3 regions of the Desulfosporomusa polytropa genome follow, and region 3 is predicted to be linked to each of the others. Evidence: riboswitches for the same ligand, from Rfam matches in the RefSeq annotation. Region 3 holds a riboswitch; each other region holds the start of a gene.
What was found. Region 3 has a riboswitch for cyclic di-AMP ahead of ACZ449_RS07155 (peptidoglycan-binding protein). Riboswitches for the same ligand answer to the same signal wherever they lie in the genome.

Region 1 (10,990 bases), 1.1 Mb from region 3:
TTTAGCCTCGAAATTATTCGCCATTGCAATAATAGAATTAGCTTTCCATTTCCAACGATTTTTTTCTCTGATATACCAAAATTTTGGCTGGATAATTTCTCTAAAAATTTTATCGTCTAGATTAAATACATTTTCTAAAGACATGTACTCAGCTATTTTGTTTACATCCGGAAACTCCTCTTCCTCGCTTAAACAATTTTTATTCATGGGGCAAGCATCTTGGCAGGCATCGCAACCATAAATGCAGCCGCCTATTTTTTCTCTTAACTCCTCCGGCGGCAAATCATCGGCAATACCGGTTAAGAAACTTATACACTTATGGGCATTCACAGCATAAGGCTTTAAAGCTTTGGTTTTACAGGCATCTTGGCATTTAGTGCAAGCGTCAGGGCAGGGTTTTAGAGAAGGAGTATCTATTAATTCCATTTCTTTATCAACCAACCAGCTGTCCATAATCACCCAAGAACCACTTTTTTTGGTATAGAACAGGCTATTTTTCCTAATGACTCCAAGTCCGGCTTTCTGTGCCGCCCACTTGTAGGCAGTTGTTCCAAAGCCTACTGAATCTCTAAAAGCCTTTAGCCCTAAACTATTTAAATAATTATCAAACAAAATCCTATTATTATACTCTTCAGTATTCTTATCCTTCCTGGTATCAAACCAATAATGTTTACCAATCTGGCTGCTAATATTATCAAGTTTGTATTGTCCATACCGGCTAACGCAAATAATGATTGATTTGGCCCATTCATGGGATTCCTGGGGTACGGCATATGGGTAGAGTAGTTTTTTATAGATAGATTTCAATTCCGGAAAACGTTCGACATTTTCATTAAGCTTTTCGGCATAACTTTTCATTTCTTCTACTTTTATTATGCCACAGGCTTCATAACCTAATTCCAAAGCCTTCTTTTTAATTAATTCTTCGATATTATTAACATTTATCATAATACTAATGTAGTACCAACATTGTTTGGTATAAATGCTTTAGGCATTGCTTGAGCAATTTGGTGGATAGCAGACCAACCAGTGCAGTGACCAGGCATCAAATAAGTTGGATTAATTTTTTGCAATTCAGTAATTGTTGCAGGAATAATTTTTTCAAATATCCCACCCGTTAAGTGAAAACCACCTAATACGGCATAAACTTGTTGGCAATTAGTCAGAGTTTGAGCATAGCGGATGGTATTGATAACTCCAGAGTGACAACAACCTGTAATTACAACCAATCCTTGTCCTCGAACATTCACAATAATGCTCTGATCATCCATTATCAACGGATCATTTTCCCATTGGTCTTTACGTTTTGTATAGTGGACAGGAAACCCTGTTTCAAAATCTGTAGTTCGAGCAATTTCACCGGAAACGAGAATCATGTTATCAACTAGAAGGGTTGGGTCGGTCTTTTTAACAAAAGCAATTTTCTCCTGTTGCGAAGCGGTTAATTGGGGGGCCGAAACATTCACTTCATACCCACCTGGCATTATAATCTTTCTTTCTAAAAATGCATCAGGATGAGAAATTAGAGGTATTTGTTGTGATCCTAATTTCTCAATTAGACCAGGTAACCCCATAGTATGATCAGCATGACCATGACTGAGTATAATCGCTTGCATATCGTTTACGTTAATTCCCAAGGCACCCATGTTATGTAAGATACCATTGGGACTCATACCTGCATCCAATAATACAGTTGCTTGTTTATTTCCACGTTTAACCTGGATCATCGCTGAAAAACCATGCTCTGCTATAAGTGTTGAAAAACCATCATCTGCAATAAGTGGGGATTTAGACATATTAAATCTATGTACAATTTCATTACCTGTCATAAATGCGTCGATTGTATTATCCATGATTATCGTTATTTTTACTTCATCAACCTCTAATAATGGATTTTCTTTTTTCATAAGTATCTTCACCTCTACCTGATTTTTATAAATACTTTAGACTCAAAGAGCCGTGCAAATTAAAAACATTTTTTGTAAGCTATGCATAAGTAAGGCAACGATTCATCAGAGATTTATATAGATTGTAGAAATTATGTATTAGCTCATGCAGTACCCTCCTCTATCCATAAGACTATAAGTATACACTTATAGTCAAGACAATATATTCTGATTATTGACACTTGTTATTATAAGGACATTTATCACAAGAGAAATCATATTGACATTTCTCAAAGGCTTTCTTAAACAGTTCATCTATATCCTTTTTGTATTCAGTCAATACATCCAAATTAATTGTATAGAAGACTCTAAAACCCCTTCGATTCTCCTCAAGAATCCCAACATTCTTTAAAATCTTTATGTGTTGAGAGGCGGCAGGTTGAGAGATGCCAAGTTGTTGAGCCACATCAGAAACGCAATAAACTTCATTAACATTCGAAACAAGCATTTTTATTATTTTTAATCTTTTCTCATCACCAAGGGATTTAAGGACTTCAGCCATGTTTTTTAAATGGTCTTTCACTAATATACCTCTTAACTATAAGTCTATAACTATTATCTTATAAATATAATCTATTTGTCAAGTTCCACCAATAATTTTTTCTTCTTTTTCTGTTCAGCGAACACTAGAAATGCTATACCCATAATTTCATTTATAAATTCAACTTCAGAAGGCTGCTGGATTAAGTTCAGTTTGGATTTGCGAAAGCTGAGATTGTATAATATACTAGTTTGTAACATATGGCAAGGAAGATGAATGTGCGATATAGCTTCTTAAGCAGCTGTCTGCATACCGCGCTCTTGCCAACACCCATTGTACCATTGATAACTATTAGCTTCTTGCACAAGATTCACCCTCAACCCTTTTGCCTTATTTAATATTTGCAGCAGCAAAATAAAAATGATGTTCCTTTTTGTCACCAGTAACAATCGATAATATCATTGGTTTATCGCGAGCAACTTTCTTATCCCAAAAATAAAAATAGCACTGTAGCCTATAAGCTGACTTATTAGAATTCCAGGAAATCTTTTCCGCTTCCAGTGGAATTACAACTTCATAAGCTTTAATAATTTTCTTATCCTGTTCGAGCATTACCTTAGCTTTTTGTCCAAAATGCGGTTCGGTTCCAAATAAAACAACACTAAAACTCAACGTCAGACTGTGCGAAAACAGAAATCACTAATTTTCATTCTCCACTTTAGCATCAAAAACTGTCTAGGTCGAGGCTTCGAGAAGATAAAATTAGATTGAAAACGCCATTCATTCCCCACTTTTAGGTGAATATTAAAAGGAATGCATGGTTTTCGCACAACCTGACGTCCCAGCATAGTCGTTCAATATTTTTTCACTGTCCGCCAATTCAGCGTTTTGTCCCCTCAAGCTTTTTTCTCGGGCATCTGTAGCTATTAATAGAAAAGGTGTATATAACCATGAATGTTCAACAGTCTCATTAAGTCTCTCAGCTTTTTCCTCATAAGATACCCATGGTCGCAAAAAATCATTTTGTTGGCTATGCACATGACTCTGTCCATAATGTTGCGCCTCTTTGATCACATCAATCGTAACCGGAGAAATTGCATAAGCCGTGCCATTCAGCATTAAGAAAAATAAAACAGCCCCGATAAATTTCATAGTAATCCCTTCTATATTTGACATATATTTCTTTGGAATCACATTATTATTCTAAAAAAAGAAAAGATGAAGCCCTTTGTGCAGACTCCACCTGTAACTTACTTACAATATTTATTTCTATACATTAAGCTATTAATCAGTCTAGCTTTCATTTACATAATTCATGCATATTTAACATATATTTTCGCTTAACAACTTACCAATAGAAACAAGTTGGTAGTTCTTATTTGTGAAATAATGTAATATAATAATATATTACATTATTTCACAAATAAATTCAAGACCTATTTTCACATCATCAGGACCGATACAAACATGTCCCTTATGGTATGCATTCGCCCGTAAGTTCGTGAATTTTCGGTATTTGATCCGCGTTTACCATTACATACAGATAATCACCGGTGATTATCCTGGTATCTCCCTTAGGTACCAGTTCTATCTCGCCGCGTTTTATACTTACCACCAGGCAATGCAACGGCCAGTTAATATTTTTTACTTGTTTACCATCAAGTTTCGACCCGATACAAACAACGACTTCTATAAGCATACGTTTCTGGGAAACAATATGTGCTGGCGATTTGCCACAGTAAGTAAGAGAACGTTCCAGAAGCTCTTCGTAAATGGGTTTGGATTTGGCAATATCGACAACAAGATAGGCAGTCATGGATATGACAATTAATGAAAGCATATGATCAAAAGAACCAGTCATTTCCATTATTAAAATGCTGCCTGTAATTGGTGCTTTCACAATAGCCGCAAAATATGCAGCCATAGCTAACACGATAATATTTGTGCCATAATAGGAATCCATTACCCCAAGCTGAATAATAGCCTCGCTAAATACGCCTCCTGTTAATGCACCAATAACTAACATCGGCAAAAAAATACCGCCTGGGACACCTGAACCATAACTAATCATTGTAAATAGAAATTTGGCTACTAGGAGTACACTCAATACTGTCAGGTTAAATTTGCCGGAGGCTATGTCAGCGACTAAATTATTACCGCCGCCAAGAATATCCGGCAAGACGAATCCGAATATTCCAGCAATAACCAATGGAAATGCCGCTTTGTTCATGCCGGATAATAACTTTTGTTTTCCATAAAAGTCTAGGCTCTTTACTAATACTCGGTTGAATACAATCCCCAATAGCCCTGTTATAATGCCAAGCATAATTAACAAACCGTAATAACGAACAGGAAAAATAGGTAGTCCCGAAAAGTCAAATACAGGGTTATCTCCAAAAAAACTCTGCGATACTACAGTTGCAGTCAAGGATGCAGCTACCGTAGACATTAACACCGTTGGAGAGAAATTTTTATGCAGTTCTTCCAAAGAAAATATTACGCCTGCCAAAGGAGCATTAAAAGCTGCTGCCAATCCGGCGCTGGCTCCGCTTGTCAGCAGATAACGTTCTTCCATCCTTGTCCTGCCGAACAGTCGACTCATACCTTGTCCTAAAGCTGCACCAAGCTGAATTGACGGACCTTCGCGACCTAAAGACAATCCAGCGCCTATCGCCAGAATACCGCCAGTAAATTTACTGATTACTACTCGTAGCCAGTTCATCTTCATCAAACCCAATATAATGCCTTTTATCTGTGGAATACCACTACCTGCAGACATAGGTTCTGTCTTAACAATCCAGTTTAGTATATAAGCAATACCTAGTAAACCAACAAACCACAATACTGTAAGCAGCCAAGAACCAGCATTCAGATGGTCATAGATAATACTGCGCAATAGTTCCGCTTGCTCAAGTAAATAGCGAAATAATACAATAATCACTCCGGTAATAGCACCAATTAAAATGCCTTCACCAAATAGTTTGAGACGAAAATCATGCCAATGAGTTAAAGCGTAATAAAATTTACTTGTGTTACGTGTATGCATAAAAAACTTCCTCTGGATAAACTTTGCAGTATGGCCTTGATAATAACATTATATATCAATATGAAATCCATGCCACATGCAATACACTTTATTTTGTCATTGGGTTTGAATATTGTCAACTAAAAATTCTCTTTTTGGAGGACTTGTCATTAACTCCGTTAATTTAGACCAATACACAATCTGACTGTCAACACAGCAATGCATCCAGCCTAGACGAATGCATTGCTTTATTTCGTTACTTGATGAACTGGGCAACGGTCTCCACTAATACGATCTAAAAAAGTAAGTTCATTATAATTTGAAGCCTCCTGAGGAGCGAACTTCAAAATTTGTTTCAAGCATTTTTTACACACTTTTTTACCAACTGAATTAATTAAGGCAGAAGACATCCCGAGTCGTTTTAACCGAACGCTCCGCTCTTCAACAGTTATAACAGGCATGTCTACTACGTCGTCACTGATCACCATTAATCCTGTTGACCCCTTAAACTCTGGATCACTACGTACTATACAAAGTTTATTCATTTTTCTAGCTAGTTTTTTATATTTCTCAATAAAGCAGAGTCTAATGCTTCCATCCATCATCATCGTGGTAGCTCTTTTATCTTTTAAAGCTTGAATTATTTCCGGATAAATAACTGCCTCAGACACTTGCTTTTTGGAGAGCAGTCTAATCACATTTTCCTTAAACTCACCTAAATAATACACTTTCTCATCATGCTTAAATTCTGTTATTCCATGCATTCCAACCATTAAAGCCTTTTCAAGCCTATCCTTTTGTCCCCACGCACTTATAGCTTCCGATCGAATGCCTTCATCCATAGGAATCCCCCACATTTTATAATCTGTTTATCAGTATTACACTTCATAGTTTTTACAATAAATAATTATTTATAAAAAACCAATTCCTTCAAAAAAAACACTTGACCCACCACCTGCCCTTTTCTAATCATATGCATAGTCTCAATTCCGCAAATTGTTTTCTCCACAGTCCCAAGACTATTAAATTCCAGCACTGGCTTAACCTTTCGTTGTGAACTCATTTCAGCAAAGCTGAAACATTGGGGGTTCAGGTGGAGAGTCTACTCCACCTGAACTGACGCCGCCTGTAGAGGCGGGAGTCTTGACTCAGCGATTAAGATAAATTGATGGTCTTGCTCTATGATGTTGTTCAAATACTTTACTTTCCTCAGCGTTGTTTTTACTGATATGCTCCCATCATAAATCAATTCGTAAATTGCAACTTCGGTTGCTGCATTATCTAGCTACCAAAGGCCAAAAGCGTCGTTAAAGTAAAATCAATACACCGGAATATTTTGTCTAAACATCTCAGCAATTATTGTTTCCATAGTATACAATCCTGGGGGTTGGCCAATAAGACATTTTACTGCAAAAATAGCCCCCTGACCAAATGCTCCCCTACTTATGCTTTCATGCTGCAACCGTATAGTTTGATTGGGCATCCCAAAGATAATTTCATGACGCCCAACGATTCCACCAACACGAATAGAATTTAGGTGTTCTTCCTCATTGAGACCAAGTAATTTCGCAATTTTCTTTGCCGTTCCAGATACTTCACGTTTTCCCTTAAAATGCTCCTCTACAATTTCAATATCTGCATGAGGCGCTATTTTTTGCAAAATTTGAGCTGCTACCATCAAAACGTTAATCCCTAGTGTAATGTTTGGAGAATATAATATCGAATTAAACTTTGCAAAGGATTTTATTAGATTGATTTCCTCCTGTTCATATTTTGAAATAGCAGATACAATTGGAATTCTTGCTTCCGCTACCTTTCTGTATAAATAAACCCCTGAAGAATTCGAAAAATCAACAAGGGCATCAACTGGCCTTTCATGAAAAAAATCATTATCGACATCCTCAACAGAAAAAATCTTACCTGCATCAAACTCATATCCCAACAATCGGCTTGCATATTTGTGACGGTCCTCATAACCTTTACGAATCACCCATGTCAATGCAAATTGACTGTCATTCAAGAATTCATTAACAATAACTTTTCCCGTTTTCCCAAAACCGAAAATACCAATTCTAATTTTTTTCAATACTAACTCCTCCTTAAAAACTGCAATTCATTAGTTTTTTGCTACCTTCTTCCTGCAAGATGGTAGCCTAACTGATAAAATCAGTCTTTGAGAAGGACACTAAAAAAACTGTTTTTTTAGTACTGGCAGGACTAATATATCCTTCTCTTTCAACGCCTACGAGGTTAGCTGACGGATTCGGGCAGAAAGAAATTGCCCTACCTGTTTCACAGGATTCACCCCAAAAACGGGTCCCCCGCTTCCACTAAAAGGAACTCGGCGATTGCCTTATGGATTAAGTAAAACTCCATAGCCGTATCACATGTCGCCTTCACATTTGAAACCAACCTCCTCGCATAAGTCATCTCTAAAAAGGCAAAGAGAAGCCTCTGGTGACAGGCTCCTCCATAAACATAATTATACTTTTCTATATTGTACATTATTTATTATAGTATCGTCAATTTATTTAATTCCATTTAATTGCAAAAAATATATTTTCTCCCAAATGGACGATTCATGCAAATATCGTATAAGCCTAGTCAGAACTAGCTACAAATGTAGTCCGTCCTGAACAGGTAATCAACCATCAGGACCTGTAAATGCAGTTGTGAGATCTCTATAGGAGTGTAAATTTGTCGCCGATTTCAATAGAAACAAGGCTTTTTTGGTGTTAGGACATCAAGTTTGCTGCATATATATCTTGAACTATATTTTACTATGATTATTGAGAACTAAAAAAGGGGTTGAGAAATTGGAACAATTTATTCACAATATAATTCATCATTTTCTGGTCTCTTTTGGTATAGTAGCAGGAGCGAGCAGCTGCGCTAGTCTTGCTGCGTTAGTGTGCAATAAGCCACCACTAAAAACAATGATTGATGTAGCTATATCCCTTAAAATCTGGGCTGTAGCCGTAAGTCTTGGAGGCACATTTTCATCCTTCGAAGCACTAGAACAAGGGATTTTTAAAGGTGAGTTAAAAGCAATAATTAGACAATTAACTTACATTATAGCAGCACTATGCGGTGCCAACATTGGGCAAAGCTTGGTGATTCTAATAAAAAGATGTGGGCAACTATGGACCCAATAAAAAAATCACGGCAGCGAATTTATGGAATATTTTTAGGAACTGGATTTATTTTAGGTATACTGATAGGTATTATTTTTATAACCTTAATTGTCAGCTATAAGATCGATGAATTTCATGAACAAGTTCACCATTTACAAAGTGCCATTGCTGACAGGGAAGTCCGATTACAAAAATTAGAAGAAGTGATTAATCATAGAAGATACCTCGTAAAAGATATAAACATTCGCCTAGAATTCGATGGTGATTACCTAGAACGACTTAGTCTTGAAAAAGCTCTTAAAGATAGATGTAATATTTTATTAGGGAAAGAAGTAAAAACAATTGATTGGGACTTAGTCATTGCAATGATCGATAATAGAATATTGCGCTTACAAAACATTGAATACCAGGCACATGTGAATAGACTTGTCATTGCCGAAGTAGTTCAACTTTGGATTTTAGTAAAACAAATATGATACTGAACAGTGAAAAGTTTGATAGTCCTTCCGCTTCTTCATGCAATAGCAAATCAACATGATTCCCCATCAAGCAATATCCATAAAGATCACAGTTACTATTTTGCGGTGTTTTATCTTGCCGTATTATTGCTGAGCAATTTGTGACCCTGAAGGTTAATTAATGGATTATTAACCGCTTCGAGTATATGCTATTATCTAAAATTCCAGTAAACCTGTCTCCTTCTAACATTTATCATCAATACGGTCAATCCTCAATAGTAAGGAAACAAAACAAACCGTCCCCTTGTATCCTTTTATACATATATCCCCCAAATATACATGCTAAAATTTGGGGTGAAACTGAATGTATATAGCAACGAATTATGGCCAGTATATATATAGCAAATAATCTAAGATGGGAGGCACATTATGGGAAATATTAATACGAGTAATAATCAGGATAATATTGCTATAACGCAAGAAGCATCCTATACAACTGGTTTGGACAATATAAGTCGCGCCATTCATAATCAACCTTTGAAAGAAAATAATAGCCAGGCAAATGAACGCCTATGGAATAACATCATAAATGATTTTGAGCAAATATATCCTCATATTGATGAAAAAGATAGGCAGAAAGTTGCAGCTTCTAGAGAAGGCATAGAAGACGTTGCTATTGTATAAAGTAGCCGACATACCCATTGATAGACTTACGAATCTTTTTGTTTAGCATGTGTGTAGGATAGAGACAAAAAATCTAATATTTGCTTCCGATTTATTATCATCCTAAACAGGAGATAGTAAACGTGGATGTGATGAGTAATTATCGTGTCAACCAATGCACAAATGAAGAGGTACTAAAATGGAATATTTTTTAGCACCTCTTCATTATTGTTTCAAATCAATTAAATCAAGACGAATTATCAAGTCAAGTACAGGAATTTGTCGGGTTGAATAACCAACTACACGAAGGTTTTACTATTTATTGTGGCAGTATTCGACAAGGGCTTCAATGAGTGCATCAATATCGCTTTTACTATTCATGGGCGAAAAGCTGATCCGTAGTGCACTGTCGGCCAAAGCGCGACTTAATCCGAGCGATTCCAGCACGGAAGGGCCTCTGGTATGATTGGACTTACATGCTGCTCCGCTGGAAATGTAAATATCCTTACCATCAAGATAATGCAGGACCGTTTCATTTTTTATTCCCGGCAAGGAAAAATTTACGATATGGGGAGCACCCTGTTTATTTGAATTTATAACCGCCCTAGGTAGTTTATCAGTTATGGCCCGGATGCAATAATCTCGAAGTCCGATCATATGCGGTATATCTTTGCGCAGATTAGAAAAAGTTAACCGTACTGCTTCACCGAAAGCAGCAATAAGCGGAGAACTCTCCGTCCCTGAACGCAGACCCCGTTCCTGCCCGCCGCCGAACATGATAGTATACATATTTACGCCCTTTTTCACATAAAGCGCGCCGGCACCCTTGACACCATGTATCTTATGCGCACTGATACTGATAAGATCGGCTCCAATGCTAGAAGCGGTGAATGGTAATTTCCCAAACCCCTGCACAGCATCACAGTGCAGCAACGCCGGAGAGCGTTTTCGTTTAATTATTGTTTTAATTTCATTTATGGGGAAAATGCAACCTATCTCATTGTTAACCATCATCGCACTTACCAGTACGGTTTGCTCATCAATGGCCCTTTCCATAGCTTCCATATCCAGTTGGCCCCCTGGCGCTGAAACATACTCCACCTCCCAGCCTTGTTTTTTCAGATCTCGTATCGTTTTAGTTACGGCAGCATGCTCAGCTACCGTGGTTACTATTCGTTTACCACGATTGGAATTAGCTAAACAAGCACCCATTATGGCTAGATTGTCAGACTCGGTGCCGCCAGAAGTAAAATAAATTTCTTCAGGTGCTACCTCAAGAGCAT
Region 2 (10,990 bases), 500 kb from region 3:
ATAGAAAATAGAATAAACCCATGTTTTCCAGTTAGCTCGAATTTTGAACAGAATAATTGCGGGGAAAATGTATTGGCCAACACCAATAATTGTCCACACTTCAATAGGCAAAACCATATAGAGAATATTGGTATAAAATGGAGTAATATAACCAATATAACTTAACAAGACAAATAGCGTTGATAAGATTAAGAAATACGGTTGAACTAAATGAAGTATACCATCCAAAATTCTAATATCGCGCCGTTTTATTCCTTCTGCTAAAAGTTTGGGGATGAAACGTCCAGCAACATCAAAGTGGCCTTGAGCCCAACGTTTGCGTTGCTTCCAGGATTGCTTAAACGTGAGCGGTTTTTCATCATAAACTATAGCATCATGCGCCCATGTGGTACGAATACCAATCAGAAGGACTTTCATCGTAAATTCCATATCTTCGGTAAGACAGGTGGCACCCCAACCAAATTTTTTGAGGATATCTGTTGAAATACACATGCCAGTGCCGCCTAAAACACTTGATAAACCTACGTTATATTTAGCCAAGTGCCAAATGTGGTTTACCACCCAGAAAGAAATGGCAAAGGTAGCAGAAATCCAAGTATCATTAGGATTTTTGGCATCAAGATATCCTTGAATAACCTTTTCGCCTTTACATAGGCGATTATTCATTTCCAGAAGAAAATTCGTATCTACTAGATTATCAGCATCAAATACCACTACCGCATCATATTGCTTCTTCTGTGCAAATAGTTTTTCAAACATCCACTCCATAGCATAGCCTTTGCCCTTTTGCTCAAGACTAAACCGTTCATTCACGATAGCACCAGCATTTTTTGCAATCTGGGCTGTTTTATCTTTGCAATTATCAGCTATTACATAAATATCATACAGATCGCGGGGATAATTAAGCACATGCAAATTTTCTACTAATTGGCCAATAACCTGTTCTTCATTATGGGCAGCCACTATAATGGCAAATGTATTTTTTGGAGTAGTAATTTTTTCTTCATGTTTTTTCACAATCCCAAAAAATGCAAGGAAAAAGTAGTACAACGTAAAAAATACGATAATGAGTTGCATGGGAATCATTATGTAATCAAAAATATAATTCATGGATTATTCTCCTTACAAAATCCTGTGTTAATGAATACCCTGGTAAACAGGATTTATAAACGGTTTTCCTAAAACTTTTAATAATAAATCATATGCTTTTTTTTGAGGTAAATGATTTATTTTTGCTGATGGTAACGCTGACAAACTCGTCTTACATGACCTAACGATGGTCAAATAAGCCAAAAGTTGTATTTAAGATACCAAACAGCGCATAAACAAAAAACGGAACAAATAAAATAGACTTGAATGTCAAAAACAATATATATGCACCTATAGCGACAGTAATAATTGCTGGAATCGTGCGAATCGGTTCGCCATCTTTACCTTTAAAATCAGGATACCGAATGGTACTGACCATTAAGTAGGCAAATATAGCTACCATTAACGGGAAAATCCATCCCGATGGTTTTACATCAAGCATGACAAAGGTCGCTATAACACACCCAGCGGCCGGTATTGGCAGGCCCATAAAGTAGCCCTTAACGGTACTGGCATTAACATTAAATCTTGCTAATCGTAAAGCACCACAGGTCGCAAATGCAGCAGCTATGAATGCGCCGCCAGAAAAATCTTTGAGCATATAAGCATATGCCATAACGGCTGGAGCTACTCCAAAAGATACTAAGTCACATAAAGAATCAAGTTCTTTGCCGAAATCACTGCTTACACCAAAATATCGGGCTACCCGCCCGTCCAGACCATCTGCCACCATAGCAGACACAACAAACAACGCTGCATAAGTAAATTCGCCTTGAAGTGTAAATACAATAGCAAACATACCCAAAACCAAATTAACTGCCGTTACTATATTAGGAATAGCATTTTTCACTCTTCCATTACCCTCCCTATAACTGTTTTTCCTCCTTTTACTCGATCCCCCTTTTTTACTAAAATTTCTACAGTTGGTGGTACAATAATTTCAGTACAAGAGCCAAATTTGATAAGTCCGTAGCGTTCGCCCTGTTTCAGGACAGTTCCTAACGTGACCCAAGATACTATGCGCCGAGCTAAAATTCCGGCAATTTGTGTAACTAATACACGCATTTTATCATTTTCTAATCCGATAGCATGACGTTCATTTTCACAAGATGCTGATTCTTTATAGGCAGGCTTAAATCTACCGCAAGTATATTGTTGAAATTTAATTTCACCTCGGACAGGACTACGATTAACATGAACGTCAAATACTGACAAAAAAATAGTAACCTTTATACCTTTATCGTTTAAAAACTGGTCATCATATACTTCTGTAATGCCCATGACTTTACCGTCTGCAGGTGATAATATCAAATTATCATTATCAGGCACATTACGTGTAGGATTACGAAAAAAGAAGGTAACAAAAGCTGTCATTACTCCAGGAATAATAGCCCAAGGGATACCTAGGTTTGTAGCAGCAATAATTGTAATCAGTCCAAGTATAATGATATATATATAGCCTTCTTTAACTATAGGAGTTCTTACCATTGATCCACCTCCCTGCAAAAAACCTCCTCGTAGTATCCAAACTAAAAAGCAAGTTCAGTATATCAGTATAATATACTTAGTTTACTTTGTCTAATCTTTTTTCCCTAACATGACTTTAAGAGCAAACCTTGGTAAAGCCAGCATCCTGATGGCGCGTTTAGGCTGACATAGCAAACGGAACAGCCACTCCAAGCTAGTACGCTGCATCCATAGCGGTGCACGCTTAACAGCACCGGCCATCACATCAAAGGTGCCGCCTACCCCCATACTCACTGGGACGTTGAGTTTTGTCAAATTCCTAGCCAGCCACTTTTCCTGTCTGGGAACCCCTAAAGCTGCCAATAAAATGTCAGGTTTTGTAGCCGTAATGGCTTGAATAATAGCAGGTTCATCCTGTGTAGTAAAAAATCCATGTCTTGTCCCGACTATACATAATCCGGGATAACGCGCCAACGCTACAGTTTTGGCTTTAGCAACAATATCCGGTTGGCTGCCGAACATAAATACACGATACCCTTTTTTTGAAGCTTCTAATAACAGGTTTTGCGCCAAATCATAGCCAGCTACCCGCTCTACCTTAGTATATCCTTGATGTCTGGCCGCCCATACTACACCAGCGCCATCTGGTACTACCAAGTGAGACTTAGCAAGGATAGCGGCCAATTCGTTGTCTTCTTGTGCCAGCATAACCATTTCGGCATTGGCAGTGGCCACTAAATGTGGCGTTTTTTCTGAAATAAACTGCTCAAGCTGGGCGGTTGCTTCCGCCATGGTTATGGCATCAATCAAAACGTCTAAAACGGTTACTTTTATACCCACTGAAAAATATTTTCTCCTTACAGTTTGTTTTACTACCTTAGCACATTGTACCACAAGTTTAAAATGACGGCAATCTCGACCAAGGCCATTTCCAGAAAGGCTGTTTTTTTTGTTCCTGGTGTTCAGGCGACTGCGGCTGAATTTCATTAATACGGTTGTTTACACGCGGAGCTATCGGCTGGGTACCTTGGATAAAGGCACTATACTCCGTCTCTTTACAACCACTATCGGCTAGCTTGCCTGTGCTTGTACAAATAGGGATACCAACAACTACATTGGGAGGAATGGTAAAATCAGTAGGCGGTGTATTGGCTACTATTTTAGAAAGCATTCCCCCCCATAATGCTGACACTTCAGTACCAGAAATTCCAACAGGTTTGCGGTTGTCATTCCCAACATAAATGCCAACTACAATGTCTGGAGTATAGCCGATAAACCAGGCAGTCTCATAATTATCTGTAGTGCCTGTTTTGCCGGCAGCCGGACGGCCAAGATTAGCCGGAGTGGCAGTACCATCTTGCAGTACGCCGCTGAGCATATCTGTTAAAATGTAGGCTGTTTCTGGCTTAAGTACTGACTGCTGCTCGATTCTGTTTTCCTCAAGAACCTGATTATTTTCATCAAGTACCTTTACTATTGCTAGAGGTTTAGATAATACACCGCTATTGGCAAAGGCAGTATATGCGGTTGTTAATTCCCATAAATTAGTTCCTTGGGTTAAACCGCCTAACGCTGCGGCCAGATTATTATCTTCAGGTGTCAAGGTGGTAATGCCCATAGTTTTCGCAAGGTTTAGCACCTGATCCATGCCGACCTGCTGCCCAAGCTTAACGGCAGCTATATTGACTGACCAGCGCAGTGCTTTTTTCATAGTTATCGGCCCGCGATTTTTTTTATCATAGTTAAGCGGCGAATAGCCGTTTATATTAATAGGTTGATCGATGATAATAGCGTTGGCAGTAAGTCCTTGATTAAGCGCAGCTGCATATAAAAATGGTTTAAAAGCCGAGCCCGGCTGCCGAACTTCAGCAAATACCCGATTAATCTGACTTTCTTCATAGTTGCGCCCGCCGACCATAGCTTTAACATAGCCTGTTTTGGGGTCAAGCGCCAGTACAGCTCCCTGCCTTTGTCCTAATACAGCTTCAGCTGCTTGTTGCTGCATAATGTCGAGCGTTGTATAAACTTTGAGTCCACCTTTATATACCCGGTTTTCACCATAGCGGTCACCTAATTCCTTAGCTACGTAGTCAAGAAAGTAAGATGCTTGTACTACCCGCTTTTTTTTACCGGCAAGCTTAATAGGCTCAACTTTGGCGCGCTCGGCTTCTTGTTTCGTAATATAACCTTCTTTAGCCATACTACCCAGTACTACTGCCCGACGTTCTATAGCAGCCTTCATATCATTATAGGGCGAATAGATATTTGGCCCGCGCGGTAGTCCTGCTAGTATAGCACTTTCGGCTAAAGTCAACTCGTTAGCATGTTTGCCAAAATACATTTGAGCAGCAGCCTCTACACCATAAGTGCCTTCGCCAAAATATACCTGATTTAAGTATGCCTGCAAAATCTCTTGCTTAGAAAACTTATAATCAAGAATCAAAGCCAGTACCGCTTCTTTCACTTTCCGCATAAATGTTCGTTCTTGTGTAAGAAACATGTTTTTTGCTAATTGCTGAGTTATAGTACTACCACCCTCCACCAAACCGCCCTGGCGGATATTGACCACGATAGCACGAATAATCCCAATAGGATCTATACCGAAATGATTGTAGAAGCGAGTGTCTTCATTGGCTATAATGGCTTGCTGAACATAAGGTGACATGCTATTAATATTTACTACTATTCGGTTTTCCTCAAATAATTTAGAAATTAGCTGACCATTGATATCAAATACCTGAGTGGCAGATACTAGATTTAAGTCATTCAAACTATCAGTTCCCGGCAATCCTAAAAAAGCAAAACATGTATTAACTGACATTGCAAATAAGAGAGTCAAAACGGTAACTCTAATGCTGTTTTTTTTCATAGGTATACACTCCTCTTAGCAATAGTATCTCCAAGCTTCCTTACTTTACATGCAGGAATAGTTTGTCTAATAGAGAATAAACAAAGTTAGATATTGTTATTAAACTATTTAATCAGGAGTGCCAAATGAAGCCTACATCGAGATTCTTTCAAACAGTGTGCGCTTTGAGTATCGTATGTCTTACAATATTAGTATCATCACCATTAGTTTTGCTTGCTTTTTCTGATTCTACCTCATCTGTATCTGTGCCAGCAGCTGATTCACCAATATATCAGGAAGAGCCATTACCTGAAAGTAAGTATACCATACCCAGCAATGCGCTAGATGCCTATTATATGAATGAAAATCCAGATAATCCCCCACTCCCGGCAAAACCGGTTTATGATGTGTTTACCGTGGGAGAACGCCAGTCACAGGGATTGGTGTTGGAAGTTCCTAAAACCAAGCCGTATTATGGAGAAAAAGTAGTTTATCTTACTTTCGATGATGGTCCTGAACCAGAAAATACGCCGGCTGTCCTTGCTATTTTAAAAAGTCATGGCATAAAGGCAACCTTTTTTGTAGTAGGTAATCAGATTGAAAAGCATCCTGATATTTTACGCCAGATTTATCAGGAAGGTCATGCTATTGGCAATCATTCTTATAACCATGTTTACCGTGAGCTGTATCAATCACCTAACACTTACTTTTCCCAACTTCGTCGTACTGATGAAATTATTAAAAATATACTTGGAGTACGACCGCGCATATCCCGTGCACCTGGTGGTTCAGCTGGTAGCTTTACTAAAGAATACTGGGATAACTTAAAAAAGCTGGGCTACACGGAGGTTGGTTGGAATATAAGTTCTGGCGATGCCTCCAGCGCAAAGGCCGGCCAACTAGTAGATAATATAGCTGCACAAATGGACAACAAGAATTTATGGAGCCATGCCACTTTGCTTATGCATGATGGCCGGGGCCATGCCGAAACAGTAAAAGCCCTGCCAGCTATTATTAAATTTTATAAAGACCGCCAATTTGAATTTAGAGTTGTTAATTTCGAAACACCGTCACCTTGGTAAAGAAAACACGGCTTACGCCGAGCCTTAGGCGAAAGTGTAAGCCGCTGTTGCCCTTATCCTGTTCTTAAGAAAGTTTTACTTTCTGTTGGGGTAAATAAAAATGCTTTGGACAAAATGTCCAAAGCATTTTTTATTTACTTTTTTTATCAGCCACTATAGTTTGGTGCTTCTTTGGTTATGCTGATATCATGCGGATGGCTTTCGCGCAAACCAGCACCGGTAATCCGAATAAATTGCGTTTTGCTGATAAGTTCTTGGATGTTACGTACGCCACAATACCCCATACCGGCGCGAAGACCGCCAATTAGCTGGAATACTGTATCGGCTACTGAACCCTTATATGGAACTCTTCCTTCAATTCCTTCGGGTACCAGCTTGTCCATGTTTTCCTGGAAGTAACGATCCTTACTACCTTCGGCCATAGCTCCCAGCGAGCCCATACCCCGGTATACTTTATAGCTACGTCCTTGATAAATAATGGTTTCTCCTGGACTTTCTTCTGTGCCGGCAAGTAGGTTGCCAACCATTACAATCTGAGCACCAGCGGCAATGGCCTTAGCTACATCACCTGAGTATTTTATCCCACCATCGGCAATAATCGGCACATTGTACTCGCGTGCGGCTTTAGCGCAATTATAGATTGCCGTAATCTGAGGTACACCAATACCGGCAATTACCCTGGTTGTACAAATCGAACCTGGTCCAATGCCAACTTTAACAGCATCTGCACCTGATTCGATTAAAGCACGAGTAGCCTCGGCTGTGGCAACATTACCAGCAATAAGCTCCACATGCGGAAAAGCATTTTTAATTTTCCGTACAGAATCAAGCACACCTGTTGAATGACCATGCGCAGTATCAACGACAATAACGTCAACCTTCGCGCCAACAACGGCCTCAACACGCTCCATCATATCTGCGCCTACACCAATAGCGGCAGCTACCAACAAACGTCCCTTCGCATCTTTGGCAGAGTTGGGATATTTCTGTGCTTTTTCGATATCTTTAATGGTAATAAGCCCTTTTAAGTTACCATCATTATCAAGTAATGGCAATTTCTCAATTCTGTGTTCACGCAAAATTTCCTTAGCTTCTGTTAGTGATGTGCCAACAGGTGCAGTAATAAGGTGCTCTCTCGTCATACAGTCAACTATTCTGCGACTCAAATCAGTTTCAAAACGGAGGTCACGATTAGTTAAGATACCTACTAATTTACCATTATCTGTTACCGGTACACCTGATATATGGTATTTCTCCATAAGATCATGGGCATCTTGAAGTAAGTTGGTAGGCGATAAAAATATGGGATCCACAATGATACCATGTTCCGAACGCTTGACTTTATCAATCTCGTTAGCCTGGGCAGCAATCGGCATGTTTTTATGGATTACTCCTACCCCTCCCTCACGCGCCATGGCGATTGCCATTCGAGCCTCGGTAACCGTGTCCATACCGGAGCTAATGATAGGAATGTTAAGCTTAATGTTTTTTGTTAAATAGGTAGATACTTCAACTTCTCTGGGCAAAACGTCTGATTTGGCAGGTACAAGTAATACATCGTCAAAAGTTAAGCCTTCTGGGCCAAATTTGTTGTCAAACATTAACAGAACTCCTTTCGTACAACATGATCATAAATAGGTATTTCTCAATATAATAACATAAATAAACTTGCCAAATCTACCACTTTATATGTAATTATAAAAAAAATAATACAATGCCTGACGAAAATGCCAGGCATTGTTACTAGTTGAGGACATATAATTTTACATTTTGAACACCAAAGTCATACGCTTTGTCGACAGAATGCATAGCAATATCGATGCGATTTCCTTTAATTGCGCCACCTGTATCTTCGGCAACCGCATACATGCTATTGCCATCAGCAAACTCAATATATACCCTTGAACCAAGCGGAATAACACGGGGATCAACGGCAATTACACCTGGTCGTACCTGGGTTCCCATATAGGTTAAACTGCCCCATTGGGCATTATCGTGCGGACCGGCAGCGTAGGCGGTAGCTTTTATGTCCAGGACGGTCTTATAACGTCCTGGTGCAGTGCCGCGCGATGCTTCCGGCATACGACCACCGTATAGGCTTTGTAAGGTTTCTTGACCGACAACACCATCGGCGGTAAGATTTTTTGCCTGTTGAAAGTTAATTACCGCCTGTTCGGTCGTTTCACCAAAAACACCGTCAACCGTAAGATTGCTATCACCCCAATCACTAAGCTTAGTTTGCAGTTCAATTACATCTTGGCCTGTCATACCTATGCTAAGTGTCTGGTCGCCAAGCGCAGCAAAAGCCATCGGTGTCCAGATGGCAGCTGCTAAAACTGCCATCGCAATGGTACTTGTAACGATTTTTTTGATGTTTTTCATATAAAACACCCCTTTCTAAATGCCTACGAGGTTAGCTGACGGGTTCGGGACAAAGGGAAATCCCTACCGCAATCGCGGATTCACCCCAAAAATGGTTCCCCCATTTTCCTTTTTCATTAGGAAATTCGGCATGCTGTTATGATACAGGATAGTTTGGAATGATGCAATTCTTGTTTCGATAAATTATCTGAGAATATTGATTATTAACAGCTATTCTCTCTATAATGCTTTGGTATGCGTGCCCCTAAATATAAATTTATGATTACGCGTAAACTAAAACTGGGTGAGTATATGTTAAAACATTGGTATGAGGCTAAAAGATCGCACAAAATACCAGATAAAATCAGTAGTTTAAAAGCAGAAAATCAGGATAGTACCATCGCTGAAAAAAAATATGATGTTATTGTAGCCGGAGCCGGTCCAGCCGGATTAACAGCGGCCTATTTTCTGGCTCGCGACAGCCTTAACGTGCTTGTCCTAGAACGCGGCCCTTATGCCGGGGCCAAAACCTGCGGCGGCGCCAGTATTATGGCTGAGCATACCCATAAACTTTTCCCTAACTTTTGGGAAGAGTGTCATTGCGAACGAATTATCACTGATCAATCCTATTGGTTGATGACTGAGGATTCTGTTCTTTCTTCAAGGTTTCAGAGCGACCGACTTGCCGCCGCACCTTACAACAGATTTTCTGTTAAGCGTGTTAATCTCTATAAGTGGCTGGCCGACAAAGCAACGGAAGCTGGCGCGCAAGTACTCTTCAACCATACGGTAAAGCAAGTCATATTTAACGAGGATGGTCTGGCTGCAGGTGTACTAACGCAAAATGATGGTAAGTTTTTGGCCGATATCATTATTCTGGCAGATGGCGCTAATTCTCTATTGGCTGAACGTTCAGGACTGGCGCCCCGGGTAACACCGGAAAACATGTCTCTATATGTAAAAGAGACTATTGCCCTGCCTGCAAGTCTGATTGAAGAAAGATTTAATTTGCTGCCAGGTCAAGGTACAATAATCGGGTTGCTTGGTTATCCTACTGCTGGATTTAACGGCACTGGTTCCATACATACCTTTAGAGACAGTATAAATATCAGTGTAGGTATGGCGGTAGCCAGTTTTGCCCAAGCAGGCTTCTACCCCAATGACCTCTTAGAACGAGTAAAAAAACACCCCCACATCAAACGATTGATTGCTGGGGGCCAGACTATTGAATATGGCGGCTCATTAATTCCCGAGGGGGGTTATAACGCTATTCCTCCATTGGTACATCCCGGCCTGGTGATTATTGGTGACGCTGGTTCGTTGGTCAATGGTACGCATGGCATAAACCTTGCGATGTGGTCTGGTTTTTATGCGGCCAAAGCCGTCTATGCGGCAAAGATTAGCCGGGATTATTCGGTCGGTAAGCTGTCTTTATATACAAAGCTCTTACAAGAAAGCTTCATTATACAAGATTTACAAGCTAACGCCGGTGCTGCCGCGCTAATGCGCAATATCCCTTATGCGTTTGATCTTTATTCCCACATGGCAAATGAAGCGGCTTATCAGGTTTCGCGGGTATATACAATGCCCAAACGGGCCAAGCGGCTTATGGTGTACAAAAAAATAACAAGCATGCAGCCAGTCTTGAAGATATTGTCCGATATTTGGAAAACGTGGAAGGTGATTCGTTAATGCAACTACAGGATAAAATTATGCTCATACATTTTAATCCAGATAACAGCATTCAGCATGTTGCTGTACAAAATCAGGAACACTGCAGTACCTGTGAAGAGAAGCAATGCCTAACCATCTGTCCTACCGGCGTATTTAAATGGGACTGCCAATCAGGCAGTCCCATACTAGTACATTATAAGCAATGCGTTGAATGCGGTGCCTGCCGGCTAATTTGCCGGTTTGACAACATTCTGTTTGATTATCCGCCAGGAGGCATGGGGGTGGCTTACTGGGAAGGTTAATTCTTTCCCAGTACAAACGGTGCAAACCCGATCTCACCCCAATAGTGGTTATAGTATATCTGGATAATACCATCCAGTCTTCTGCACAAAATCTTCTTTACATGGCTAAGGGAACTAAAGAACAGTCGAGTCTGCGGTTGGGCGCTGTTCGCAGCTGCCTGTTGGTA
Region 3 (10,990 bases):
TTTAGGCGCTATTTTTTATTTTTTGATAAAAAGTTTATATTTTAGCAGGATTTTTGTGATTCCATAGCTAATCTATAATTATATTCCACAACATATGATTATTTAATGGGAGGTTTTACTAATGTCAGAAGTGAAAGCAGATTTACTTGAAAAAGGTGCAATTGTTCAGCGGGACAGAGAAACTTATGCAATTGCTCCACATATTCCCGGTGGTGTTATTCTTGATATTAATGTACTCAGAAAAATTGCAGATGTTTCTGAAAAGTATGGTGCCAAAGCGCTTAAACTAACTTCGGCGCAGCGGATTGCAATTGTTGGTATTCCTGAAGATAAAATTGATGCTGTTTGGGACGAATTAGGAATGGATAAGGGTGCTGCGGTTGGCCTTTGCGTCCGGAGTGTGAAAATTTGTCCGGCAACTCACTTCTGCAAGCGAGCACAGCAAGATGGTCTCACCTTGGGGCTTACCTTAGACAAGGCTTTTCATGGTATGGAATTGCCTGGTAAAATGAAATTTGGCGTTAGCGGCTGTACAAACTCCTGTGCAGAAAGTTGGGTTAAAGATATTGGTCTTGTTGGTACGACTAAAGGCTGGAAAATTGTAATTGGCGGCTGTGCTGGCGCTAAACCCAGAATTGGCGATCTATTAATTGAAGCAGTACCGCAAGAAGAAGTACAGCCGATTATTGATAAAATAATTGCGTACTACAAAGAAAATGCCCGTAAACATGAACGACTTGGTATGTTGATAGATCGACTGGGTCTGGAAACGGTAAAACAAGGTATTTTAGGTTAAAAGATAATTTGACTTGGTTATCAGATAAAGCGCTTGCTCGTCAAGCGCTTTATCTTTTTATTGGTAAGGTTTATAGAATTTTTTACAAAATAGAGGTATACTGTTTGTAAAGAGTTGCTTAAGGGGGCGATTGCTATTCAAACTGACAATTTGCATGATATAGAAGGGGTTCTTGAACAAATAGAGCAAGTAGCTCACTTTGGTCAAGATAAATCTGGCATTACCCGCCTTGCATTTACTTCTGCCGATCATCAAGCACGGAATTATATCATTAAACTTATGCAATATAACGGACTTACCGTACAGATTGATGCCATTGGTAATATCATTGGCCGCTTTCAACCAGCAGGTATTGAACCTGCTGTTCCGGCTGTAGCAACAGGTTCTCACTTAGATACAGTGCCTTCAGGTGGTAAATATGACGGTGTTCTTGGCATCGTCTGTGGTTTAGCAGCTATTAACCGTTTAAAGGAGCGTAGTGGTATTAAACATCCACTGGAAGTAATTGTTTTTGCTGCTGAAGAATCTAGCCGTTTCAACATGCCGACTATAGGAAGTAAAGCTATGGCTGGTTTGGTTACTGCTGCCACCCTGAAAAGGATTAAGGACCAAGACGGCATTGCGTTAGCAGAGGAGCTGGCGGCTAGTGGGTTTCCGACTAACCAGATGTCCACTGTGCCTCGCTGCCAAAACAGTATAAAAGGCTTTGTTGAACTGCATATTGAACAAGGACAGGGTTTAGAACAAGAAAGAAGTAGTATTGGTATTGTTAATAAAGTCGCAGCACCTACTAGATTGAAGATAATGGTAGTAGGAACAGCAGGTCATTCTGGTGCTGCCCCTATAGAGGAGCGTCAGGATGCACTTGTAAGTGCGGCCATGATTATATTGGCTGTTAGAAACATTGCCGCTGAGTATGAGTACCAAGGTGCGGTGGCTACCGTAACAATTTTGAAAACCTATCCAGGAACTATTAATGTAATTCCGGGTCAGGTTGAAATGTGGGTAGATATTCGGGGGACAGAGCATGAAAGTATAATTGAAATTTTGCAGGAAATTAAAGATGCTGTCAGTTCTATCGCCGATGATTATAACACGCCGATTGCTATTGACGTGTTGTCATCTGAAAAGCCGATAATACTTGACGATACTATAAATCAAATTATGGAAGAGGTTTGTTGTAAGTTAAATCAGACCAGTGTACGTCTTGATAGCCGCGTTGGACATGACGCCATGAATATAGCGCATATAGCGCCTGCAGCCTTACTATTGATTCCCTGCAAGAATGGTATCAGTCATAATGCTTACGAAGATGTAGCACCTGAGGATATAGCGGCTGGTATTGCTGTATTAACAGAAACCCTATATGAATTGGCCAAGTAGTTGAAAATAATTATATAAAATCATAGTAGCAAAAGCCTAATTGCTAGAGCAATTGGGCTTTTGCTAATTTTACCGCTAGGAATTATGTAAAGTATATGATAGAATATCTTCGAATCCCAACCATCAAATGAAAGGAGTATTCCTATTGAAAAAAAAGCTAGTCATTATCATGTTGATGGTTTTCGCAATGCCGCTGTTTTCCTCAGCATTGCCTCAGGCTGAGGCTGCGGGTTGGGAGACTAAACTGGCTGAAGTTGTTACGGAAAACGCAACTGCTGCTCAGCTGGAAGAGTTATTAAAAATGCGGGAGACTCTAAATCCAAAGGATAAGCAGGTTTTATGGGGAGCTCTTGCTAAGACAGCGATTGAGCGTACCGGAAAAGCTGATATGGTGAATAATCTTACTGCGTTATCACAGCAGCTGTCAGCACAAGATCAAGCAGCTGCTAAAGTAACTATTGTTAAAGCAGTAGAAACTGCCGTGCGCAGCAAAGTAGATGAGAAAGTTAAAGAAGTGGTAACTGGTCGACTGGCAGGCTATCAAGATGAATTTGATCTGCTTTCGACCTTGCTCAACAGTAGTAGTACCCTGACACCTGCAGCCGTCCAGAATAACAACTCTCTTGCCGGTGCGCCGCAAAACTATAGTAAGCTGATTAACATGACTGCGACAGCTTACGGTCCGGGTCCAATTGATAATGGTAAATGGAATGACCTGACTTATGTAGGCGGCAAGGTTAAAAAGGGGATAGTAGCCGTAGATCCTGCTGTTATCCCTATGGGAACCAAACTTTGGGTTGAAGGTTATGGCCAAGCTATAGCTGACGATCAAGGCAGTGCTATTAAAGGCAATCGTATTGATTTAGCGTTTAATTCCAGACAAGAAGCGCTGGATTATGGGATTCAAAATGTGAAAGTATATGTTCTCAAATAACCGGCTTCGGCCGGTTTTTCTTTTTTGCAGTTCATATCCCTTTTTATGGAGGCATATATTTGGAAAGAAGAGTGCTGTCTACAAGGAGGGATTGGAATGAAAGCTGCTTTGTTATTTAGATTTAAGCACAAGCAGATAATTTGTGGTATAGCGGTTTTGGCAATTGTAAGTATTGTCTTTAGTATAGCTGGCTTTGAATATATGGATGAACAAGAATTAGCGTCGCTAGATACCAATCAGCCCAACCAGACACCTACAGGCAAAGTGAGTGTGGTAATAAATACTCAATCTAAAGTACTTGAAGTTTACAATGATGAACAGGTATATAAAAAATACCGGATTGCAGTAGGCAAAAGTAAAACTCCGACACCGATTGGCGAGTGGAATGTGGTATGGAAAGACTATGATTGGGGAACCGGATTTGGAACACGCTGGATGGGGCTAAATGTTCCTTGGGGAACTTACGGTATACATGGGACAAATAAACCATGGTCGATAGGTCAATTTGCCAGTCATGGTTGTATCAGGCTGCGTAATAAAGATGTTGAAGAATTGTTTGAATGGATCCCAATTGGGACTCCTGTGCGTATCGAAGGCCAAAGGGTTAAAGTTAAAAGAACGCTTAAATATAAAACTTCAGGGCCTGATGTTGTTGCTTTACAAATGAAACTTAAAGAACTAGGCTACTTTGCGGGTAGAGCAGATGGCTTGTTTGGTGTTATGACTGAGGAAGCTGTTAAGGCTTATCAGACAGATAAAGGAATAACTACAACTGGTGCAGCTACTAAAGAGCTTTGCGCTGCTTTAGGGCTATAGAAATTGATTATCATAATAGCGTTAATGAACAAGTTGGTCTGATTGAAATGGCAATAAAATAGCGCCGCTAGGAAAGCGACGCTTAATGAAGGGGAGAGGAAATTATGCTTAGTTTAACCAAGCGCCAGGCGGCTATACTGCTTGGCGTTGTTTTATTGCTGATAGTGGCTGGCTGATTTACTGTGAGATGTTAACTGTAGGTTTAAGACCATCTATCAGCCCGTGGACGGGGGAGTTGTCTAAAGAAATTCTAAAAAACATGATGTAGTCTAAAAGAGGTGATGATAGTTTGCCACTATTACCACCCTTTCAGTTAAGCCGTCTGCCTGCGGGTGGGCGGTGTTTTTTTACTAGTATGGTGTTTTAATGACGATTGCAGTCCTTGGAGTCCAACGTCAAGTTTAAATAATCATAAAATTGACCACAACGTAAAAATAGTGTAATATTAAAATTAGCCGAATCCATTAGGTACGGGGGACCCAATAAACATATAGGGGTGAATCCGTGTTAAGCGGTAGGGCGTTCTCGACCTCTTTTCTTATGCCCGAATCCGACAGCTAACCCCGGAGGCTAAAAGCCATGAAGGTTTTTGTGTTTTGCGTTGCGAAACAGCTAACCTCGGAGGCGCAATATAAAGAGAGGTGATTGATTGGGAAAAGCATTATTTAAAGTGGTTTGTATAGTTTATCTCTTGTTAGCAGTCAGCGTTCCAATGGGAGGCTTAGCAGCAGGTGCAGGATCATCACAAGAGTATCCTGCTATAATGCTCGGGGCGCGCGGCGAGCAAGTGCGGATTGTGCAAAAACATTTGGCAGATGGTGGATTTTATGCTGGAGACATTGACGGTGTATTTGGTCCAATTACTGCCAAAGCTGTACAAGAATTTCAACGCAGTGCCTATCTTACAGTAAATGGTATTGTTGATAAAGAAACCTTTGCCTATCTTGGACGTTTGGCTGGTGAGCCAAGCAGGTATAGCCGCTCCTTGGTTATGAGAGCATCGGCTTACTCTGCGCATGATCCAGGTAATGGTAGTTATACATATGGCGGAAACCTTTTACGTAAGGGTTTAGTTGCTGTCGATCCGACGGTTATTCCTTTAGGAACCCGGTTATATATTCAAGGATATGGCTATGCAGTAGCTGATGATATCGGTGGCGCAATTAAAGGCAGTTGTATTGATTTAGCTTTTGATAGTCGCCGTGAGGCCTTGAATTTTGGTGTACAAAGAGTAACCGTGTATGTAGTTGACTGAGATTTGGCAGGTTTCGGCCTGCTTTTTTTATTTGCCATAGGTAGCTGTTACTAATATCCCCCGAATATTAAAAAGCCCCAAGTATTATACTACAGATAGAATTTTAGTATTTTACGGGGGTTGGTTAGGCTTGAATTTTATATCAAGTGAAATGCTGCCATTGGTGCTGGCTTTTGTTTCTGGGGTGTTAATGGCAGTACAAGGTTCGATTAATACTGGTTTGAGTAAGGTCATAGGCCTGTTAGAAGCTACTTTTGTCGTTCACCTTACAGGAACTATCTTAGTCATGCTACTACTATTCATAGGTAATCTAGGCAAGGGTAATCTGTCTGCATGGCAAGAGGCTCCGTGGTATTCCTGGTTGGGGGGGATACTTGGTGTAGCTATAATCTATCTAGTAGCTGCCAGCATTCCCAGTGTCGGTGTTGCCAATGCCACTACGGCTATTATTGTTGGACAAGTACTGACTGCAATTATCATTGACTACTTAGGGGGATTTGGTCTTGAACGGATGGCATATAGCCCCAAACAGGTATTAGGATTGGTATTACTTGCAGTTGGCGCTAGATTATTGTTAAAATAGTGTTTTTTTTATTTATTTCTTATAAAGGTGTTAACAAAGAAAAAATTATGCGGTATACTTATCATTAGGATTTTTTGGTAATGTGACTACCATAAGGAGGCAAGGCATGGATTTTAACTTTACTCCCGATCAACTTGATATGCATAAGATGGTGAAAGATTTTGTTGCTAAAGAAATTACGCCACATGCTTTGGAAATGGATAAAGAAGGTGTAGTTCCTTCTGATTTATGGAAGAAGCTTGATGAGGCAGGTTTGCTTAATTTAACTGTACCTGAAGAATATGATGGGCCAGGTCTTGACGCACTCTCAATTGCTCTAATCTATGAGGAATTGGGTAAAGGGTGCGCTGGTGTAGCTACAACAACAGCTGCAAATGCCTTAGCATCTTATCCAGTAGTACTCTTAGGGAATGAAGAACAAAAACGTAAAATGTTTGATGTCATAAATAATGGCAAGTTGGCTGCATTTGCACTAACCGAACCAGGTGCTGGCTCAGATGCTGGGGCAGTTGCAACAACCGCTGTTAAAGATGGTACCGATTATATCCTTAATGGTACAAAATGTTTTATTACCAATGGTGGTATTGCTGAAATATATATTATTTTTGCAAATACGCGCAAAACAGCTGGTATTCGTGGCTTGACAGCCTTTATTATTGATCGTGGCACACCAGGATTCTCAGTTGGTAAAGAAGAAGAAAAGATGGGAATCAGGGCTTCGAATACTTGCGAATTGATTTTGGAAAATGTACGTATTCCTGCTACCAATAGAATTGGCCGCGAGGGTGAAGGCTTTAAAATTGCGATGAAAACACTAGATGCTGCTCGGCCGTTTGTTGGTGCTGTATCTGTAGGTTTGGCTCAAGCTGCGTTTGAACTGGCTGTCAAATATTCAAAAGAGCGTGTACAGTTCGATAAGCCGATTGCCTCATTCCAACTTGTACAAGCTATGCTGGCCGATATGGCTATGCAGGTTGAAGCTGCCCGGCTGCTGGTGTACAAAGCCTGCTGGATGAAAGACCAGGGGGTTCCCTATTCTAAAGAATCAGCCATTGCCAAGTGCTTTGCCGCTGATACTGCCATGAAAGTTACGACTGATGCTGTCCAAGTACTGGGTGGTTATGGCTATTCAAAAGAATACCCGGCAGAAAAGTACATGCGTGATGCTAAAATTATGCAGATTTATGAAGGTACCAACCAAATACAGCGATTGGTAATTGCCAATAATATTCTGTACTAATTCATAATTTTGATGCTTGACTTTCATAGTTAACCGTAATATAATACATATGTATTTAGGGACTATAGCTCAGTTGGTTAGAGTACTACGTTGACATCGTAGGGGTCGCAGATTCGAGTTCTGCTAGTCCCACCAGTAAATTCAAGGCTTCCGAGATTTCGGGAGCCTTTTGTTATGTAAAGTTTCCGTTTGTTCAGGAAATTGTACCAAAGAATAACAAAAGGATAAAAAGAAAGCAGGCTATTTAGTCTGCTTTTTCTCATAAGATAAGAAAGTATAAGTTTTTGAGAGTCGTGGAGGTCTTATAAAACAAGGGGTGTCAAATACGAAAACCGGAACAGGTGGCTGTACTGTTTGCGTCCAGTAACCATCGTAACTCCCGTAACCCCTCGGCCTTTGCCGGAAAAAGCGTTCCGCAGGAGAAAAGCCGGGCGGTATTCCGTAAAAAAATCCGTACTGTCTGAGCGTAGCGAGTTTACGGATTTTAGGAATACCGCCTGGCTTTTCAGCTTTTGGAGGCTTGGGGCCTAGACCTTTTGTTACTTTTGAGGCAATGCCAAAAGTAAAAGGCCCTCACCTTGTATTCGATTGACCAAATATCTGATGTGTGCAAATTCAAAGAACTAGCCAAAAGCCAAGCCCATCCCATTTTAAGGATTGTTACCGCAAAGTATTCAAAGTACGAAAAGAATAACGGTATCGTGGACTAGAGCATTACTATTTTTTTGCTGAAGATTAAAAGGCCGCGCTAGCGATTTTCTTAATCTACCAGAATTTATAGTGCGACCGGGCAAGGTCGTAGTTCCAAGCGGGTGGGAATCCTGCCTGGTAAAGCCTAACCAGCAACCAGTACTGAGTCTTTGGATTCGATGCGGTAACGCGTCGAATTAAGCGTAGGACAGGGAGGTAGCAGGCCGAAAGCGATGAGCTGAAGGGATTGAGCTGCGAAATCTGTAATGAGAAGGCCGATGCTTTTATAAAGGCAGAAGGCAATATCTCGCAGGCCGAAATGGTGAAGGACTGTGAGACTTCTCCGGAGTCTGAGACCTTGGCATGCTACACACAATGGAATTATGGGAACCCGGGAGGCCCCGAAGCCCTCGACAGAGTATGGCGTAACAAGCGATACAAAGCAAGGAAGCCAAATGGCGTAGGGGAGTCGGATTGTCGAATAGTACCGAAGAAGCCTGGTAATGCGGGCGGAGGGAAGGCGGCAACAAAGGAAGGCTCTTGTTAGAGAAACATATACAACACGCAGAGGTTGATCCAGTATGCCCTTAAAGAAATACTGAGCAGAGTATATGAAGCAGACTTTTTAGACTGCTCCTGCGGGTTTCGTCCCCAACGAGGCTGTCACGATGCCCTGCAACTGCTAAACGAAATACTGACGACGAAACAAGTTAACTACATAGTGGATGCAGACATCAAAGGATTCTTTGACCATGTAGACCATGAGTGGATGATGAAGTTCCTCGGCCAGCGGATAGCAGACCCAAGCATACACCATATCATCAGAAGACTGCTGAAGGCAGGATGCATGGAGCAGGGAAGGTGGCAAGAAGTCGAAGAGGGAACCCCGCAAGGCGGGGTCATATCGCCGCTACTGGCAAACGTGTATCTCCACTACAGCGTAGACCTCTGGTTCGAGAAAGTCGTGAGACGCAGACTCAAAGGAGAAGCCTACATGGTAAGATACGCAGATGATATTGTCTTCTGCTTCCAGTACGAAACCGAGGCGAAATGGTTCTATGAGGAACTGAAAATGCGCCTGGGCAAATTCAACTTGGAAGTAGCAGAAGAAAAGACGAAGATCATCCAATTCGGGCGATATGCAGAATCCAATGCAAAAGAGGAAACTGGCGGAAAACCGGACACGTTCGACTTCCTAGGCTTCACGCACTACTGCGGGCAAAGTCAAACAGGCAAATTCCGAGTAAAGCGCAAAACAAGCCGTAAGAAAATAAAGGCAAGCCTAGCGCGAATGAAGGAATGGCTGAAGGCGAACCGTGTAATACCCATATGGGACTTGGTAGATAAACTAAGAAGCAAAATGCGAGGGTACTACCAATACTACGGGATAACGGACAACATTTTTTCGCTAGACCGATACGCTTACAAAGTCAGGATGCTTCTATTCAAGTGGATGAATCGGAGGAGCCAGAAGCGCAGTTTTACCTGGGAGAAGTTCAACAAATTTCTCGATAAATGCGCTCTCCCTAAACCGCGCATCCGTGTGAGTATATTCAAGCGCCGTCCACACATTGGCTATATCTAGTGAACTTACTTTGCAGAGCCGGATGCGTTAATAGCGCTCGTCCGGTTCGGAGAGGGGTTATAGGCTGAGAAGCCTATTTTCTACTCGACACTAAATTCTGTTGATATAAGAACGACTAAGGCTTCTGCCGGCGTCCTGAGGGACTTGGCACAAGCCAAGTCTTTTCTTATCTTCCGCCTACAAGATTCGTCTTGGTGGGCGGTTTTTTTATTTACTTGGCTAGATGGTGGGGTGTGGACTCAAAGCTTTATAGGGCTACAGCCAGAAAATGGTAACTTAGCCGATTGTCAATATTGATGGTATCAGGAATATGCTGGTATTAGTAGAGACTATCACAACAATGTCAATGAACAGGCTAGGAATGATACTAGCGTTCAAAAGATGGGAGGTAATAAATAGTGACAGATGAACAATTAGCTTATCAAATAGCAAAAGGGATTGGTGAAACTGGCGTAGAAGGCGGTTATGACAGTGTAACATGTTCTACTGCTGGCGATTATCCTTCCATGGGTATTTCGCAATGGGAAGGGCTTGATGGCGGTAGGGGTGATACTTTGTTAAGTTATATTGACGGTGGAAGCCAATTTGCAGGACGCACCTACTCCGACATTGAAAGCAGCCGAGAATTAGACGCTTTATCCACTTTGCTTGATTCTCCCCAAGGGAAAGAAGCACAAAATCTGATTTTGGCGAATGATTGTCTAGAAATGTACATTCCGGAATTAAAAAAAGTTCCAAATTTTACGAATCCTGCTTGCATTATCTATACCGGGATATGGTGTCCTACTTCTCACAATGTTGTAAGGAGGTTTTTACAACATTGTGCTGAAAATTATGATTTAAACAACTTAGATATTTTGCGAGAGTTATTCCGTGATCAATATTACATCGCCGCAGATGTAGGCGAGGAGTATGCAGAAGGGTACTCAAATAGGGCAGAAAACACGTATCAATATGTGTCTGCTCTTGGAGTGTGATGGTTGATATGCTACCCCTAGATAGGACAATGAAAAAACAAATTGTCTTGTCTGGGGGTAATTTTATGCCACATAAAGAAAAAGTATCGATCGCTTTAAAGATAGATGCTTGCAAGAAGTATTTGGCAAAAAGCATAAGCATAGCCGATATAGCAAATACCTTGGAAGTTGACCACAAAACAGTGAGGGTCTGGATTTGCCAGTACCAGTCAGAAGGTGAAGCTGGCTTACAATCGCAGAAGAACAATCGAGTATATCCGCCGGAACTGAAGCTTGCAGCTGTGACCGATTATCTGCAAGGTGATGATTCCCTATTGGGTATTTGCAAAAAATACCAGATTCACTCTGATTCCCAATTGCGTCATTGGCTAACGCAGTATAATGGACATGAGGAGTTCAAGCTCCGGTCAGGAGGAAGCCGAATCATGTCAAAAGCTAGAAAGATGACACTGAATGAGCGTGTGGAAATCGCCGAATACTGTCTTGCCCATGATACGAATTATGGCGAAGCAGCCCTGAAATACCAGGTATCGTACCAACAGGTATACCAGTGGACAAAAAAATACCTAGAAATGGGAAATGCAGGTCTGGAAGATCGGCGTGGGCATCGGGCTGGAACATTGCCTGGCCGTACCTCGCAAGAAGAACTACAGGCTGAAGTTGCCCAGTTGAAACACAAGAACTGGAGGCTGCAGATGGAAGTTGACGTGCTAAAAAAACTGAAGGAACTG

Region 1: another riboswitch for cyclic di-AMP. It lies ahead of ACZ449_RS12270 (4-hydroxy-tetrahydrodipicolinate reductase); the one in region 3 lies ahead of ACZ449_RS07155 (peptidoglycan-binding protein).
Region 2: another riboswitch for cyclic di-AMP. It lies ahead of ACZ449_RS09455 (3D domain-containing protein); the one in region 3 lies ahead of ACZ449_RS07155 (peptidoglycan-binding protein).

The regions. Positions count from the first base shown of each region.
Region 1 covers NZ_AP042400.1:2,217,622-2,228,611, forward strand. Annotated here, with positions in the region: gene ACZ449_RS12235 (epoxyqueuosine reductase) at 1-948, opposite strand, end outside; gene ACZ449_RS12240 (MBL fold metallo-hydrolase) at 945-1,907, opposite strand; gene ACZ449_RS12245 (ArsR/SmtB family transcription factor) at 2,119-2,469, opposite strand; gene ACZ449_RS12250 (hypothetical protein) at 2,818-3,099, opposite strand; gene ACZ449_RS12255 (hypothetical protein) at 3,232-3,579, opposite strand; gene ACZ449_RS12260 (ClC family H(+)/Cl(-) exchange transporter) at 3,902-5,473, opposite strand; gene ACZ449_RS12265 (DUF1694 domain-containing protein) at 5,701-6,294, opposite strand; gene ACZ449_RS12270 (4-hydroxy-tetrahydrodipicolinate reductase) at 6,771-7,538, opposite strand; cyclic di-AMP (ydaO/yuaA leader) riboswitch at 7,678-7,809, opposite strand; gene ACZ449_RS12275 (YtrH family sporulation protein) at 8,269-8,607, shown strand; gene ACZ449_RS12280 (hypothetical protein) at 8,595-9,062, shown strand; gene ACZ449_RS12285 (hypothetical protein) at 9,474-9,728, shown strand; gene ACZ449_RS12290 (cysteine desulfurase family protein) at 10,023-10,990, opposite strand, start outside.
Region 2 covers NZ_AP042400.1:1,627,830-1,638,819, reverse strand. Annotated here, with positions in the region: gene ACZ449_RS09490 (glycosyltransferase family 2 protein) at 1-1,110, opposite strand, end outside; gene pssA (CDP-diacylglycerol--serine O-phosphatidyltransferase) at 1,271-1,939, opposite strand; gene ACZ449_RS09480 (phosphatidylserine decarboxylase family protein) at 1,936-2,577, opposite strand; gene ACZ449_RS09475 (WecB/TagA/CpsF family glycosyltransferase) at 2,668-3,348, opposite strand; gene ACZ449_RS09470 (transglycosylase domain-containing protein) at 3,455-5,425, opposite strand; gene ACZ449_RS09465 (polysaccharide deacetylase family protein) at 5,551-6,486, shown strand; gene guaB (IMP dehydrogenase) at 6,633-8,087, opposite strand; gene ACZ449_RS09455 (3D domain-containing protein) at 8,230-8,868, opposite strand; cyclic di-AMP (ydaO/yuaA leader) riboswitch at 8,873-9,009, opposite strand; gene ACZ449_RS09450 (FAD-dependent oxidoreductase) at 9,160-10,539, shown strand; gene ACZ449_RS09445 (ferredoxin family protein) at 10,539-10,823, shown strand; gene ACZ449_RS09440 (hypothetical protein) at 10,820-10,990, opposite strand, start outside.
Region 3 covers NZ_AP042400.1:1,125,871-1,136,860, forward strand. Annotated here, with positions in the region: gene ACZ449_RS07135 (NAD(P)/FAD-dependent oxidoreductase) at 122-796, shown strand; gene ACZ449_RS07140 (allantoate amidohydrolase) at 911-2,179, shown strand; gene ACZ449_RS07145 (3D domain-containing protein) at 2,325-3,113, shown strand; gene ACZ449_RS07150 (L,D-transpeptidase family protein) at 3,210-3,929, shown strand; cyclic di-AMP (ydaO/yuaA leader) riboswitch at 4,373-4,516, shown strand; gene ACZ449_RS07155 (peptidoglycan-binding protein) at 4,579-5,184, shown strand; gene ACZ449_RS07160 (DMT family transporter) at 5,315-5,767, shown strand; gene ACZ449_RS07165 (acyl-CoA dehydrogenase family protein) at 5,874-7,007, shown strand; tRNA gene ACZ449_RS07170 (tRNA-Val) at 7,066-7,142, shown strand; gene ACZ449_RS07175 (reverse transcriptase domain-containing protein) at 8,269-9,282, shown strand; gene ACZ449_RS07180 (hypothetical protein) at 9,681-10,259, shown strand; gene ACZ449_RS07185 (transposase) at 10,325-10,990, shown strand, end outside.